Regions from separate parts of the Massilia sp. BAP21 genome, predicted to be linked through region 1. Evidence: predicted binding sites of a transcription regulator. Region 1 holds the regulator's gene; the other holds the start of a gene.
The links. The regulator LexA, encoded in region 1, represses DNA repair genes until DNA is damaged. The targets are predictions, from matches to a motif close to ACTGTATNNNNATACAGT.

Region 1 (6,032 bases):
AAGGTTTTATTAAAAACCGCTACATCGGCCGTACTTTCATCATGCCGGGGCAGGGCATGCGCAAGAAGTCGGTGCGCCAGAAGCTGAACGCGATCGGCTCCGAGTTCAAGGGCAAGAACGTGCTGCTGGTCGACGACTCCATCGTGCGCGGCACCACCAGCCGCGAGATCGTGCAGATGGCGCGCGAAGCCGGCGCCCGCAAGGTGTTCTTCGCGTCGGCGGCGCCGCCGGTGCTGTTCCCGAACGTGTACGGCATCGACATGCCGACCCGCGACGAGCTGATCGCCTACGGCCGCACGGTCGAGGAAGTGTGCAAGGAAATCACGGCCGACCGCCTGGTCTACCAGGACATCGATGCGCTGAAGCGCTCGATCTCGGACGTGAACCCGGAACTGACCAACTTCGAGGCTTCGTGCTTCGACGGCGTGTACGTGACCGGCGACGTGACCCCGGCCTACCTGGACAACCTGGAATCGGCGCGCCACAACGGCGGCAAGCCGGCGCCGGCGGAGGATGCCGTGCGTACCCAGCTGAACCTGAACCCACCGGTCGCCGCGGAATAAAGTGCACCATGAGCGATAAAAAGAACTACGGTTTCACCACCACCATCCTGCACAACGATCGCCGCAAGACGATCGAGCAGGGCTCGCTGCACAAGCCGGTGCACACCTCGGTGGCATTCGGCTACAACGATGCGCGCCAGCTGGCCTCGGTGTTCCAGGGCAAGGAGCCGGGCTTCCGCTACGGCCGCCAGGGCAACCCGACCGTGTCCGCGCTGGAAGACAAGGTCACGAAGATGGAAGACGGCGTCGCCACCCTGTGCTTCGGCACCGGCATGGCGGCCATCGGCGCGCTGTTCCAGGCGCTGTTGAAGGCGGGCGACCACATCGTCTCGTCGAGCTTCCTGTTCGGCAACACCAACAGCTTGTGGCAGACGGTGGCAGGGCAGGGCGTGGACGTGTCGTTTGTCGACGCCACCGACGTGGCCAACGTGGAAGCGGCCTTGACGCCAAACACGCGCTTCGTGTTCGTCGAGACGATTGCCAACCCGCGCACCCAGGTGGCGGACCTCAAGCGCATCGGCGAGCTGTGCCGTGCGCGCGGCATCCTGTACGTGGTCGACAACACCATGACCACGCCGTATCTCTTCCGCCCGAAGGACGTGGGCGCCGGCCTGGTCGTGAATTCGCTGACCAAGTCGATTGCCGGCCACGGTATTGCGCTGGGTGGTGCGCTGACCGATACCGGGCTGTTCGACTGGAGCGCCTATCCGAATATCGCCGACAACTTCCGCAAGCAGCCGGCCGCCAACCAGGGCATGGCGCAGCTGCGCGCGAAGGCCCTGCGCGACTTCGGCGCCTCGCTCGGGCCGGAAGCTGCGCACCACATCGCGGTCGGCGCCGAAACGCTGGCGCTGCGCATGGAGCGCACCACGGGCAATGCGCTGGCGCTGGCGCGCATGCTGGAAGCGGACGAGCGCGTGGCAGCCGTGCACTACCCGGGCCTGGCATCGCACCCGCAGCATGGGGTGACGACGGAACTGTTCCGCGCCGGCGGCTCGCTGCTGAGCTTCGAGCTGAAGGACGGCATCGATTGCTTCGATTACCTGAACCGCCTGAAGCTGGCCATCCCGGCGAGTAACCTGGGCGATACCCGTACCCTGGTGATTCCGGTGGCGCACACGATCTTCTTCGAGATGGGCGCCGAGCGCCGCGCCAGCATGGGCATTGCCGAGTCGCTGATCCGGGTCTCGGTGGGCATCGAGGACACCGAGGACTTGCTGGAAGACTTCCGCGCGGCACTTGGCGCGTAATCCATACTGAAGAGACGCGACAACATGAAGAAAACTGCGCTGCTGTTTGCCGGCCTGCTGCTGGCAGGATTTGTTCACGCGGGCGAGCTGGAAGACGCCAAGGCCTTGTTCGAGCAGAAGAAGTATCCCGAAGCCATGAAGCTGTACACCAAGCTGGCGAATGCCGGCAACGTCGAGGCCCAGCAGAGCCTGGGCCAGATGTACTGGTATGGCGAAGCGGGCGAGGTCGACGAGGCCAAGGCCACGGCGTGGTTCACCAAGGCAGCGGCCAAGGGCAACAAGGTGGCTGCGGATTCGCTGGTGATCATGCAGCAGCGCGTCGCGCGCCGTGCCGACATCGATTACTGGGTGTCGAAGTACGATGGCGAAGACCTGAAGTCCGGCAAGTTCCACTGCCCGGCGCCGCGCGTGCCACCGATCTCGAAGCAGAGCGACGAGATCGACCGGGTCGCGAATGCGATCAACAAATGGCAGGATTGCTACAACGGCTTCGTGCAGAACCTGAATGCGGTGTCGCCCCTGTCGAACCGGATTCCGGCCGATGTGGCCAAGCTGATGAACGCGACCGAGATGGAAAAGGCCAAGGCCCACCTGGCGCAGGTGCAGGAGAACGTGTCGGAAGAAGCCAAGGTCGGCGCCAAGATGACGCTGGCGGACGTGGCGGTGTGGCGTTCGGCGACCGAGGCCTATATCGCCGAGCACAATGCGATCGTGAACAAGGCGCCGAAGGAAGATTCGATCTCGAGCAAGCGCAAGTAACGCTTTTGTAGGGTGGGCTCTTGAGCCCACGCGGTACGACACCTGCATGTCGAACAAAATCCCGTCAGGATTGCCGTACGGTGCGACGCAAGGTGTTTCGACTGATTAAGCGTTCTACCGCGTGGGCTCGAGAGCCCACCCTACGAAAAGCAAAAAGGCCGCGTCAGCGGCCTTTTCTACGTCAGCACAAAATCAGTGCCAGCTGCGCATCAAGCCCACCGCCAGGCCTTCCAGCGCGAACTCGTCGCCCGGCGCAACCTGGATCACCTTGAAGTCCGGATTTTCCGGCAGCAGCTCGATCAGTTCGCCCGTCTTGCGGTAGCGCTTCACCGTCACATCCTCGCCCAGGCGCGCAACGACGATCTGGCCGTTCTTGGCGCTGTCGACCTTTTTCACGGCCAGGAAGTCGCCATCCATGATGCCGGCGTCGCGCATCGACCAGCCGCGCACCTTCAGCAAGAAGTCGGGACGGGCCGCGAACATGGCCGGGTCGACGTTGTAGGTCGCTTCCACGTGTTCCTGCGCCAGGATAGGGGAACCCGCCGCCACGCGGCCGACGAGCGGCAGCGACATCAGCAGGGCAGGCGGGATGACCGGCAGCGCCGGTTCGCTGGAGGCGCCGATCAGGCGGATGCCGCGCGAGGTGCCCGACACGATCTCGATCGCGCCTTTACGCGCCAGGGCTTGCAGGTGCTCCTCGGCCGCGTTGGCCGACTTGAAGCCCAATTCCTTCGCGATCTCGGCGCGGGTCGGCGGGAAGCCGGTGTTGTCGATCGCTTCCTTGATCAGGTTGAGGATCTGTTCTTGCCTTGCAGTGAGCTTGAGCATGGGTATACCACTGGTTATCGATTCAGACTGTATTTTTGTACAGTGCTTCGCATAATGCAAGGGTAAATGCAAATAAATCCCACTTTTCGCTTGCCGGGTTGTCGCAAGAGCGGTACAAACCCCCGCGATTGCCATGCCGCCGGCTTCGCGTTATAATTGCCGGCTTTCCCTTCCCACACTCGTCTTGACGCCGAGGTGGGCATTTGTTTAAACGTCCTCAAGGAGTGTTGCATGCGTCATTATGAAATCGTTTTTATCGTCCACCCGGACCAAAGCGAGCAAGTCCCGGCGATGATCGAGCGTTACAAGGCCAGCGTCACCGCGCGCGGCGGTAACATCCATCGCGTGGAAGACTGGGGCCGTCGCCAGATGGCTTACCAGATCCAGAAGCTGCCGAAGGCACACTACATCTGCATGAACATCGAATGCGACAACGAGACCCTGGTCGAGCTGGAAACCGCATTCAAGTTCAATGATGCCGTGCTGCGTCACCTGACCGTGAAGATGAAGAAAGCTGAAACCGCTCCATCGCCAATGATGAAGTCGGTCCAGCGCGAAGACGCAGCCAAGAGCCACCGCGCAGAAGCCCCAGCGGCTGCTGCTGCCCCAGCTGCTGCTGCCTAAATTCTTTCCCCAGGATTCGTGAACGGGCGTGAGCCCGAAGTGAAGTGAACCAGCTACAAGTCGTCGCCACCATCGCTGAACGCGACGTACTGCGCTATACCCCGGCCGGCGTGCCGATCGTTTCGGCAATCCTGCTGCACAGTTCGCAGCAGGTCGAGGCAGGGGTGGCAAGGCTGGTGGAGTTCGAAATAGCCGCGTTCGCCGCGGGAGAAATTTCGGGCCGCTTCGCTAGCGCCGAGTTGGGCGCCGCCCACCGGTTCACGGGATTCCTGGCCAAGAAGAACCGCAACAGCAAAGCCCTGGTGTTTCACATCATTGATTTCAGTGCCGCCGCTTAAATAATTCAGCGGCCCACCTTTTAGATATACAGGAGCCTCAAAATGGCATTCGGTAAAAAGTTCGACAAAAACAAAGCCAAGGAAAAACTGAAGCGCAAACAGCAGAACCCGCTGTTCAAGCGCAAGAAGTTCTGCCGCTTCACCGCCGCCGGCGTTGAACAAGTTGACTACAAAGACGTCGACACCCTGAAAGACTTCGTCCAGGAAAACGGCAAGATCATGCCGGCACGCCTGACCGGTACCAAGGCGCACTACCAGCGTCAAGTGGACACCGCGATCAAGCGCGCACGTTACCTGGCCCTGCTGCCGTACACCGACCTGCACAACGCTTAAGTCGCCACGGCAACGAGCACAAGTAAATACTGGAGAATAATATGCAAGTTATCCTGCTGGAAAAAGTCGTCAACGTCGGCAATCTGGGCGACGTCGTCAAGGTTAAGGACGGTTACGCACGTAACTTCCTGATCCCGCAAAAAATGGCCCGCCGCGCAACCCAGGCCGCTGTGGCCGAGTTCGAAGTCAAGCGCGCCGAGCTGGAAAAAGCTGCTGCTGAAAAGCTGGCTGCTTCGCAAGCCCAAGGCGAAAAGCTGGGCGGCATGACCATCACCGTCGCTCAAAAAGCCGGCGTCGATGGCCGTCTGTTCGGTTCGGTTACCAACTTCGACATCGCCGAAGCCCTGACCAAGCAAGGTTTCGCAGTCGAAAAGGCGCAAGTGCGCCTGCCGACCGGCCCGCTGAAGACCACCGGCGAACACCCGGTTGCGGTCGCGCTGCACACCGACGTCGTCGTGGAAATCACGATCGCTGTCGTGGGCGAAGCTGCCTAAGTCAAGCTGAATAACAGCTGCTTATGAAGCCATAATCAGTTGTTGTATTCTGGAAAAAGCCGGGTTCGCCCGGCTTTTTTTATGACCCAAAAGTCGCCAATTATTTCAGCCGTGTGACCGGAGCAGGTATAATGCCCGCCATGAATACCCCCGCAGATCCGCAAATCGAATCGCTGCGCATCCCCCCGCACTCCATCGAAGCAGAGCAGTCCGTCATCGGCGGCCTGCTGCGCGATAATGCGGCGTGGGACCGTATTGCCGACTTCATGCACGCGGACGATTTTTATCGTTACGACCACCGCATCATCTTCGAACAGATGGTGCGCCTGATCAACAGCGGCAAGCCTGCCGACGTGATCACCGTCTACGAGGCCATGGTGTCGCTCGGCAAGGCCGAGGACGTCGGCGGCCTCCAGTACCTGAACGCCATGGCGCAAAACACGCCATCGGCCGCCAACATCCGCCGTTACGCCGAGATCGTGCGCGACCGCGGCGTGCTGCGCAAACTCATCACCGTCGCCGACGAAATCTCCGGCAACGCGTTCAATCCGCAAGGCAAGGAAGTCAAGCAGATGCTTGACGAAGCCGAATCGAAGATCTTCGCCATTGCCGAGCAGGGCGCCCGTGGCGCCCAGGGCTGGAATCCGATCCAGCCGCTGCTGACGCAAGTGGTCGAGCGCATCGACGAACTGTATTCGCGCGAAAACCAGGGCGAAATCACCGGCGTGCCGACCGGCTTCATCGACCTCGACCGCATGACCTCGGGCCTGCAGCCGGGCGACCTGGTCATCGTGGCCGGCCGTCCGTCGATGGGCAAGACCGCATTCTCGGTGAACATCGGCG
Region 2 (6,032 bases), 2.8 Mb from region 1:
GCCTCGACGAATTTCCCGGTCCCGCCAGGGTAGTTGCGCCCGAGCGCCGAGGCGGCGCGGTTTTCCGAACTCATCAGGGCAAGGTGCAGCATGGACGAGCGCGACAGGCGGGTGCCCACGCGCAGGCGCGACGACGAGTACTTGAGGCGGTCGACGTCGGCCTGGGTGACGGTCAGCATTTCCTTCATGTCCTGTTTGGCTTCCAGCACGACCAGGGCCGTCATCAGCTTGGTCAGCGACGCGATCGGCATGACCGCGTGTGCGTTCTTCTGGTACAGGACCCTCTGCGTCTTCGGATCGAGCACCAGTACCGCGCTCGAGCGCAGGGCCGCCAGCTGGACGTTGGCACGGTTGACCGTGGCCGCCTTCGGGTGACGCACCCGCTTCGCGGCTTTTGCCCTGGCTTTTGCTTTCGTTCTTGCTTTTGCCTTTGTTTTTGCTTTTGCCTTTGTTCTTGCTTTTGCCTTTTTTTTTGCCTTCGCTTTTGTTTTTGCCTTCGCCGTGGCGGAGGAATGGCTGCCGTTGGCGTGCACGGGCGATGCGGAACCCAGCAGGAATGCCAGGGACAGGAAAACGAGGACCAGTATTTTCATCTTCGAAAGAGGCAAGCAACGCCTCCGCCGCCCTCGGTCGGACAGCGGAGCATACGAATCCGGCCATCGTAATGGCCGAGAATTAGCAAACACTTAGCGATGAGCAGGATCGTCCGGTGCGCCGGCGCGGCGCCCAGCATCTCAAGTACGCTAAGGCTTCGCTAAGTGTTTCCTCCTAACATGACGCGCTCGCACGAACCCGGCCGGGCAGGCGCCAGCGAACGCGGCCCCGTGCCGGCCGCTGGTAAGCTTGGCGGCGTAATTTGGCGGCGTAATACAGGAGAAAGCAAGACATGAAAGTAGCGACGACGGGCCTGGCCCCGGCAGGGCGCACGGCATGCGGTGGCCCGCCGTCCCGGGGAACCGGCCGATGAGAGTGCTGCTGGTGGAGGACGACCCGATGATCGGCAGCGTGGTCCAGCATGCGCTGCGCGACGCCAGCTATGCGGCCGACTGGGTGGTCGACGGCGAGGCTGCGCTGACAGCGCTGCGCACCCTGGAATACGGGCTGGTCCTGCTCGACCTGAACCTGCCCCGCATCGACGGCATGGCCGTGCTGCGCTCGGTGCGCCAGGCGCGCAACGACGTGCCGGTGCTGGTGCTCACGGCGCGCGAGGCCACCGAGGACCGCGTGGCCGGCCTCGATGGCGGGGCCGACGACTACCTGGTCAAGCCGTTCGCGATGAGCGAGCTGCTGGCGCGGATGCGCGCCCTGACCCGGCGCAAGGAGGGCAGCGCCAGCCCGGTGCTCGGGAACGGCATCGTCGCCCTCGACCCGGCCACCCACGAGGCCCGCACCGCGACGGCGACGGTGCGCCTGACCGCGCGCGAATTTCCCCTGCTGCAGGCGCTGCTGGTGCGCCCGGGCGCCATCCTCTCGCGTGCGGAGCTGGAACACCGCGTCTACGGCTGGGACGAGGAAGTCGAGAGCAATGCGATCGAATTCCTGATCCACTCGCTGCGCAAGAAACTCGGCAGCGAAATCATCAAGAATGTACGGGGCGTCGGATGGATGGTCGCGAAGGGCCGGTAGCGGCATCGCTGCGTTTCAGGCTGTCGCTGTGGATCTCGACGGCGATCCTGCTCGGCGCCGCCGTGGCCGGCCTGTATTCGTACGTCGACGCCACCAGCGATGCCCACCATGACCAGGACACGCAACTGCGGCAGGTCGGCTACCTGATCAGCAGGCTCGATGCCGTACCGACCTCGCCGATGGCGCGCGAACGGGTCGGCGACGTCGACTTCGATGCGCGCCTGGTCGTGCGCTTCATCGACGCGCCCGGCGTGCCCGTGCCGAAACCGGAACGGCCGCCGCATTTTTCACCTGCCCTGCCCGACGGCCTGCAGACCGTGACCAGCGGCAGCGAGACCTGGCGCGTCTTCATCCGCACCAACTCCCGCGGCGTGCGCGTCGCGGTGGCGCAGCAGACGGCCGTGCGCGACGCGGCGGCGCGTGCGAATGCCTTGCGCGCGGTGACGCCGGTTTTGTTCCTGGGGCCGCTGCTGGTGCTGATGGTGACGCTGCTGGTGCGGACCATGTTCCAACCGCTGCAAAAGCTTGCCGCGCAAGTGCGCGAGCGCCCGGAACACGACCTCGGGGAACTCGACCGGGCTGCACTCCCGTCGGAAGCCTGGCCTTTCGTGGCCGAGATCAACAAGCTGATCGGCCGCACGGTGCGCGCGCTGTCGCTGCAGCGGCGCTTCATCGCCGACGCCGCGCACGAGCTGCGCTCACCCATGACCGCCCTGTCGCTGCAGGCGGAACGGCTGGCGGCCAGCGACATGCAGGGCGAGGCGCGGGAACGGCTGGGCGCCCTATCGGCGGGCCTGGCGCGCACCCGTATCCTGCTCGACCAGTTGCTGACCCTGGCGCGCACCCAGGAGTCGGGCAATGGCCGGCTGGCGCAGGTGGCCTTGAAGAAGACGATCCAGGAATGCCTCGAGGACCTGGTGCCGCTGGCCGAAGCCAGGGCGATCGACCTGGGCGTGGTGGGCGATGCCGACCCGACCGTCGCCGGGCACGCCGTGGATATCGCCATCCTCGTGAAAAACCTGGTCGAGAACGCCATCCGGTATACGCCCGAAGGCGGCCGCATCGACATCAGCGTGACCGAGGCCGGCGGCCGCGTCGTGCTCGACATCGACGACACGGGCATCGGCATTCCTGAGGAAGAACGGGAGCGCGTGTTCGATCCTTTCTACCGCGTGCTCGGCAACGGCGCGATCGGCTCCGGCCTCGGCCTGGCCATCACGGCGTCGATCGCGCGCCAGGCCGGTGCCGGCATTGCGCTGCTGGACAGGCCCGACGGCATGCGGGGATTGCGTGCGCGCGTGACGTTTCCGGCGGCACGCTGAGCATGCCGGCTCCCGGCCGCGGCGGCAGGTCATGGCGCCGCCCGGGCTGCCGGTCAGCCGAACAGGCCATGCAGGTACCACCGCGGCGCCTCTTCCTCGCCCGAGCCGACGATGCGCTCGCGGTATACCCAGTACAGCGTGTGATCCTGCCCTTCCGCGACAAAATAATCCCGCGTCTGCGTCTGGCTCCACCACCCCGCCTCGATCCGCTCCGCCACCGACGCCATCTTCAGGGGCGATCCATAGAATGGCCGGTGATTGCGCATCAAGAGCGCAATCGGCTTGGCCAGGATCCAGGTCGGCCGCGCCAGGCTTTCGACGTCCGGCGGCATCTGCGCCGAGCGCGCCGTTTCGCGCACCTTTTCCTGCACCGGTACCCAGCTGTTGGCCACCTCGGGCCGGTAATCGGCCTGCGGCAGGGCCTGCAGCACATTCTCCGGCCCCAGGCGTGCGGTCAGGAGTTCGAACATGCGCAGGCGGTCTTCCTCGCTGCCGCCCGGCTCGGGAAACAGCGATTCGTTCGGCGGCGCCATCGGCTGCACCTGGTTGGCGTCGAGCACCAGGGCAATCACCGGCGCTTCCAGGGTCAGCTTGGCCAGGCGTTCGCGCAGCAGGCGCACCAGGTGTTCGTCGCGCCAGGTGGGCTCGGCCAGCGCGATCTCGACCGGCGTGGGCGGACGCGCCACCCTGCCCCGCTCATGCTCCAGCAGCAGTGTAATGCGCTCGACGGCCAGCTGGTGCGCGCACAGCCAGCCCGTCAGTTGCTGCACCAGGCGTTCGGCGCCCATCAGGCATTCCTCGGCATTTTCCAGCCGGTCGAAGAGTTCGATCTTCGCGTGGAAACTGGTGGGCGCCTCGACCCATTCGAACAATTCGGGCGCCATGCCGTAGGCGGCGTCGAGCATGTCGAGCAGCGCGCGTCCGCAGCGCCGCTGCAAACCCGGACGTGGCAAACGCCGCATGGCGCCCAGGCTGAAGCAGCCGATGCCTTCGAACCAGGTGGCATAGGCGCGCGCCGGCGGCGGCAGGCTGGCGGGCAGGCTGTCGAGCCGGCGCGTGAGCGACTCGATGCGCATGGCGCGGCCGGCGCGGCGCCGCGCCAGCATCCAGGCGCCGCGTGCGGTGGGGGCGCAGCTGAGCACGCCGGAATAGCCGAGCGCACGCAAACTGGCGCGCACGCGCCGGCACAGCGCGCGGATGCCGCCGAACAGGCGCAGGCTGGCGCCGATGTCGATCAGCAGGGTCGATTCCTCGGCCACCGCGACCAGCGGCGTGTACTGCAGCAGCGCCAGCGCCGCCGTGTTCAGGGCTTCGGCCTCGCGCTCGGGCGAGCGCACGTGCAGGCGTGCATCCGGCATCAGCATGAGCACTCCGCCGCGGCGCATGCCGGGTGCTACCCCGGCAGCGCGTGCTGTCGGGGAAGCTGCCAGCACGCGCTCCTGCTCGAGCACGACGCTGCCGGCGTCATTGCACCAGTTCGGGCTGAAGACCTCGAGCGGTAACTGGTGCAGGTGCAGGCCGATCCACAAACGCATGTCGTTGAAGCAAAGTTGGAGTGAGTGGCAGGAACAGCGGCGCTTCGCGCTGCGGCCCCCGGCGTTTGACGAAGCCGACGTCGAGCCCGCCGGCGGCAGGCCGCAGCGACAGGCGTAGCGGCGCCGGCGACGAATCTTGCGCGGCGGCGAGCGGACGCATCATGAAAAACAGGGTTTCGCCGCATTGCGCCGCCAGGTGCAGGCGGCGCAGGCTTTCGCCGCGCACGTGGTTGGCCCAGAACAGCAGCGCGCCGCAACTGCCGCTGCGCAGCACCTGCTCGGCGGCCCACAGCGCGTCGTTGCTGCGCGTGCTGCGCAGCCAGACGAGTTGCGAGGGCGGCAGGCCGAGCGCAGCCAGCGCCAGCGCCTGCGGCGGGTGCGGCGGCTGCAGCAGCACGATGCGGCGCGACGCAGCCGCCACCAGGGCCGGGCGCAGCAGGCGCATTTCGCCAATGCCGGGCTGCTGCAGCAGCAAATCGACCAGGGTGCCGACCGGCCAACCGCCGCCCGGCAATTGCTTCGACAGCACCGGGTGGCCAGTGTCGACGCAACGCGTATTCGCACGGGCCAGCTGCGAGGCCAGCCATAGCGAAGGGTGCAATTCTTCCGGTGAAGTATTGTTTTGTAAGGAAGACATGATTACGGGTAATACAAAAGTACTGGATGGATATACAGTACTAGTTCGTTCAGCTTTTGGCAAGATGTGTATAGTCTGTCTATGTAGGATTTCACCTTGTTCCTGTGTACGCTCAAGCGGGCCACCTCTTTTCAGCCTGGCCAGGCAAGTCATCCGAGCCGCATCAAAAGATGAAATAATGGCGGTTTACCTATTAATCGCCTGACAATGACTGCAGATCTCTTCCATATACAACAGCAAGGCCAGCCATGACCACCATGCAGCTGGTCGGCGCCATCCTGTTCGCCTGCGCCCTCGTCCACACCTTTGCCGCCAAAGGCTTCGAGGTGCTGGCCCACCGCCACCCGCGCCATGCCGGGCTGTTCCATCTGCTGGGCGAGGTCGAGGTGGTATTCGGCTTCTGGGCCATGGTCCTGATCGTGGCCATGGCCCTGATCGGCGGGCCGGGTGCGGCGGTGGACTATACCGAGTCGCGCCAGTTCACCGAGCCGCTGTTCGTGTTCGTGGTGATGGTGATCGCGGCTTCGCGGCCCATCCTGGATGCCGTGCGCTCCCTGCTCGCCACGGTCGCGCGCTTGGTGCCGGTGCGCACCGAAGTAGCCCTGGCCTGGCTCGGCCTGGCCCTGGTGCCGCTGGCCGGTTCCCTGATCACCGAGCCGGCCGCGATGACGCTGGCGGCGCTGATGCTGGCGCCCCAGGTGTTCCGCCCCGGCATACCGGAGGCGCTGAAGTACGGCGCGCTGGGGGTGCTGTTCGTGAACGTGTCGATCGGCGGCACCCTGACCTCGTATGCCGCGCCGCCGGTGTTGATGGTGGCGTCCACCTGGGGCTGGGACAGCGCCTACATGTTCCTGCACTTCGGTTGGCGCGCGGCCCTGGCCGTGCTGGTCAACGCCACCGTCATCACCCTGC

Region 2: the regulator LexA is predicted to act here: its motif matches at 5,142-5,159, upstream of imuA (translesion DNA synthesis-associated protein ImuA).

The regions. Positions count from the first base shown of each region.
Region 1 covers NZ_CM173596.1:537,307-543,338, reverse strand. Annotated here, with positions in the region: gene purF (amidophosphoribosyltransferase) at 1-563, shown strand, start outside; gene ACWYRN_RS02420 (cystathionine gamma-synthase family protein) at 572-1,813, shown strand; gene ACWYRN_RS02415 (tetratricopeptide repeat protein) at 1,838-2,572, shown strand; gene lexA (transcriptional repressor LexA) at 2,765-3,400, opposite strand; gene rpsF (30S ribosomal protein S6) at 3,632-4,024, shown strand; gene priB (primosomal replication protein N) at 4,069-4,362, shown strand; gene rpsR (30S ribosomal protein S18) at 4,405-4,695, shown strand; gene rplI (50S ribosomal protein L9) at 4,737-5,189, shown strand; gene ACWYRN_RS02385 (replicative DNA helicase) at 5,330-6,032, shown strand, end outside.
Region 2 covers NZ_CM173596.1:3,386,107-3,392,138, reverse strand. Annotated here, with positions in the region: gene pbpG (D-alanyl-D-alanine endopeptidase) at 1-380, opposite strand, end outside; gene ACWYRN_RS14950 (response regulator transcription factor) at 964-1,626, shown strand; gene ACWYRN_RS14945 (sensor histidine kinase) at 1,602-2,948, shown strand; gene ACWYRN_RS14940 (Y-family DNA polymerase) at 3,002-4,483, opposite strand; gene imuA (translesion DNA synthesis-associated protein ImuA) at 4,413-5,120, opposite strand; gene ACWYRN_RS14930 (putative Na+/H+ antiporter) at 5,369-6,032, shown strand, end outside.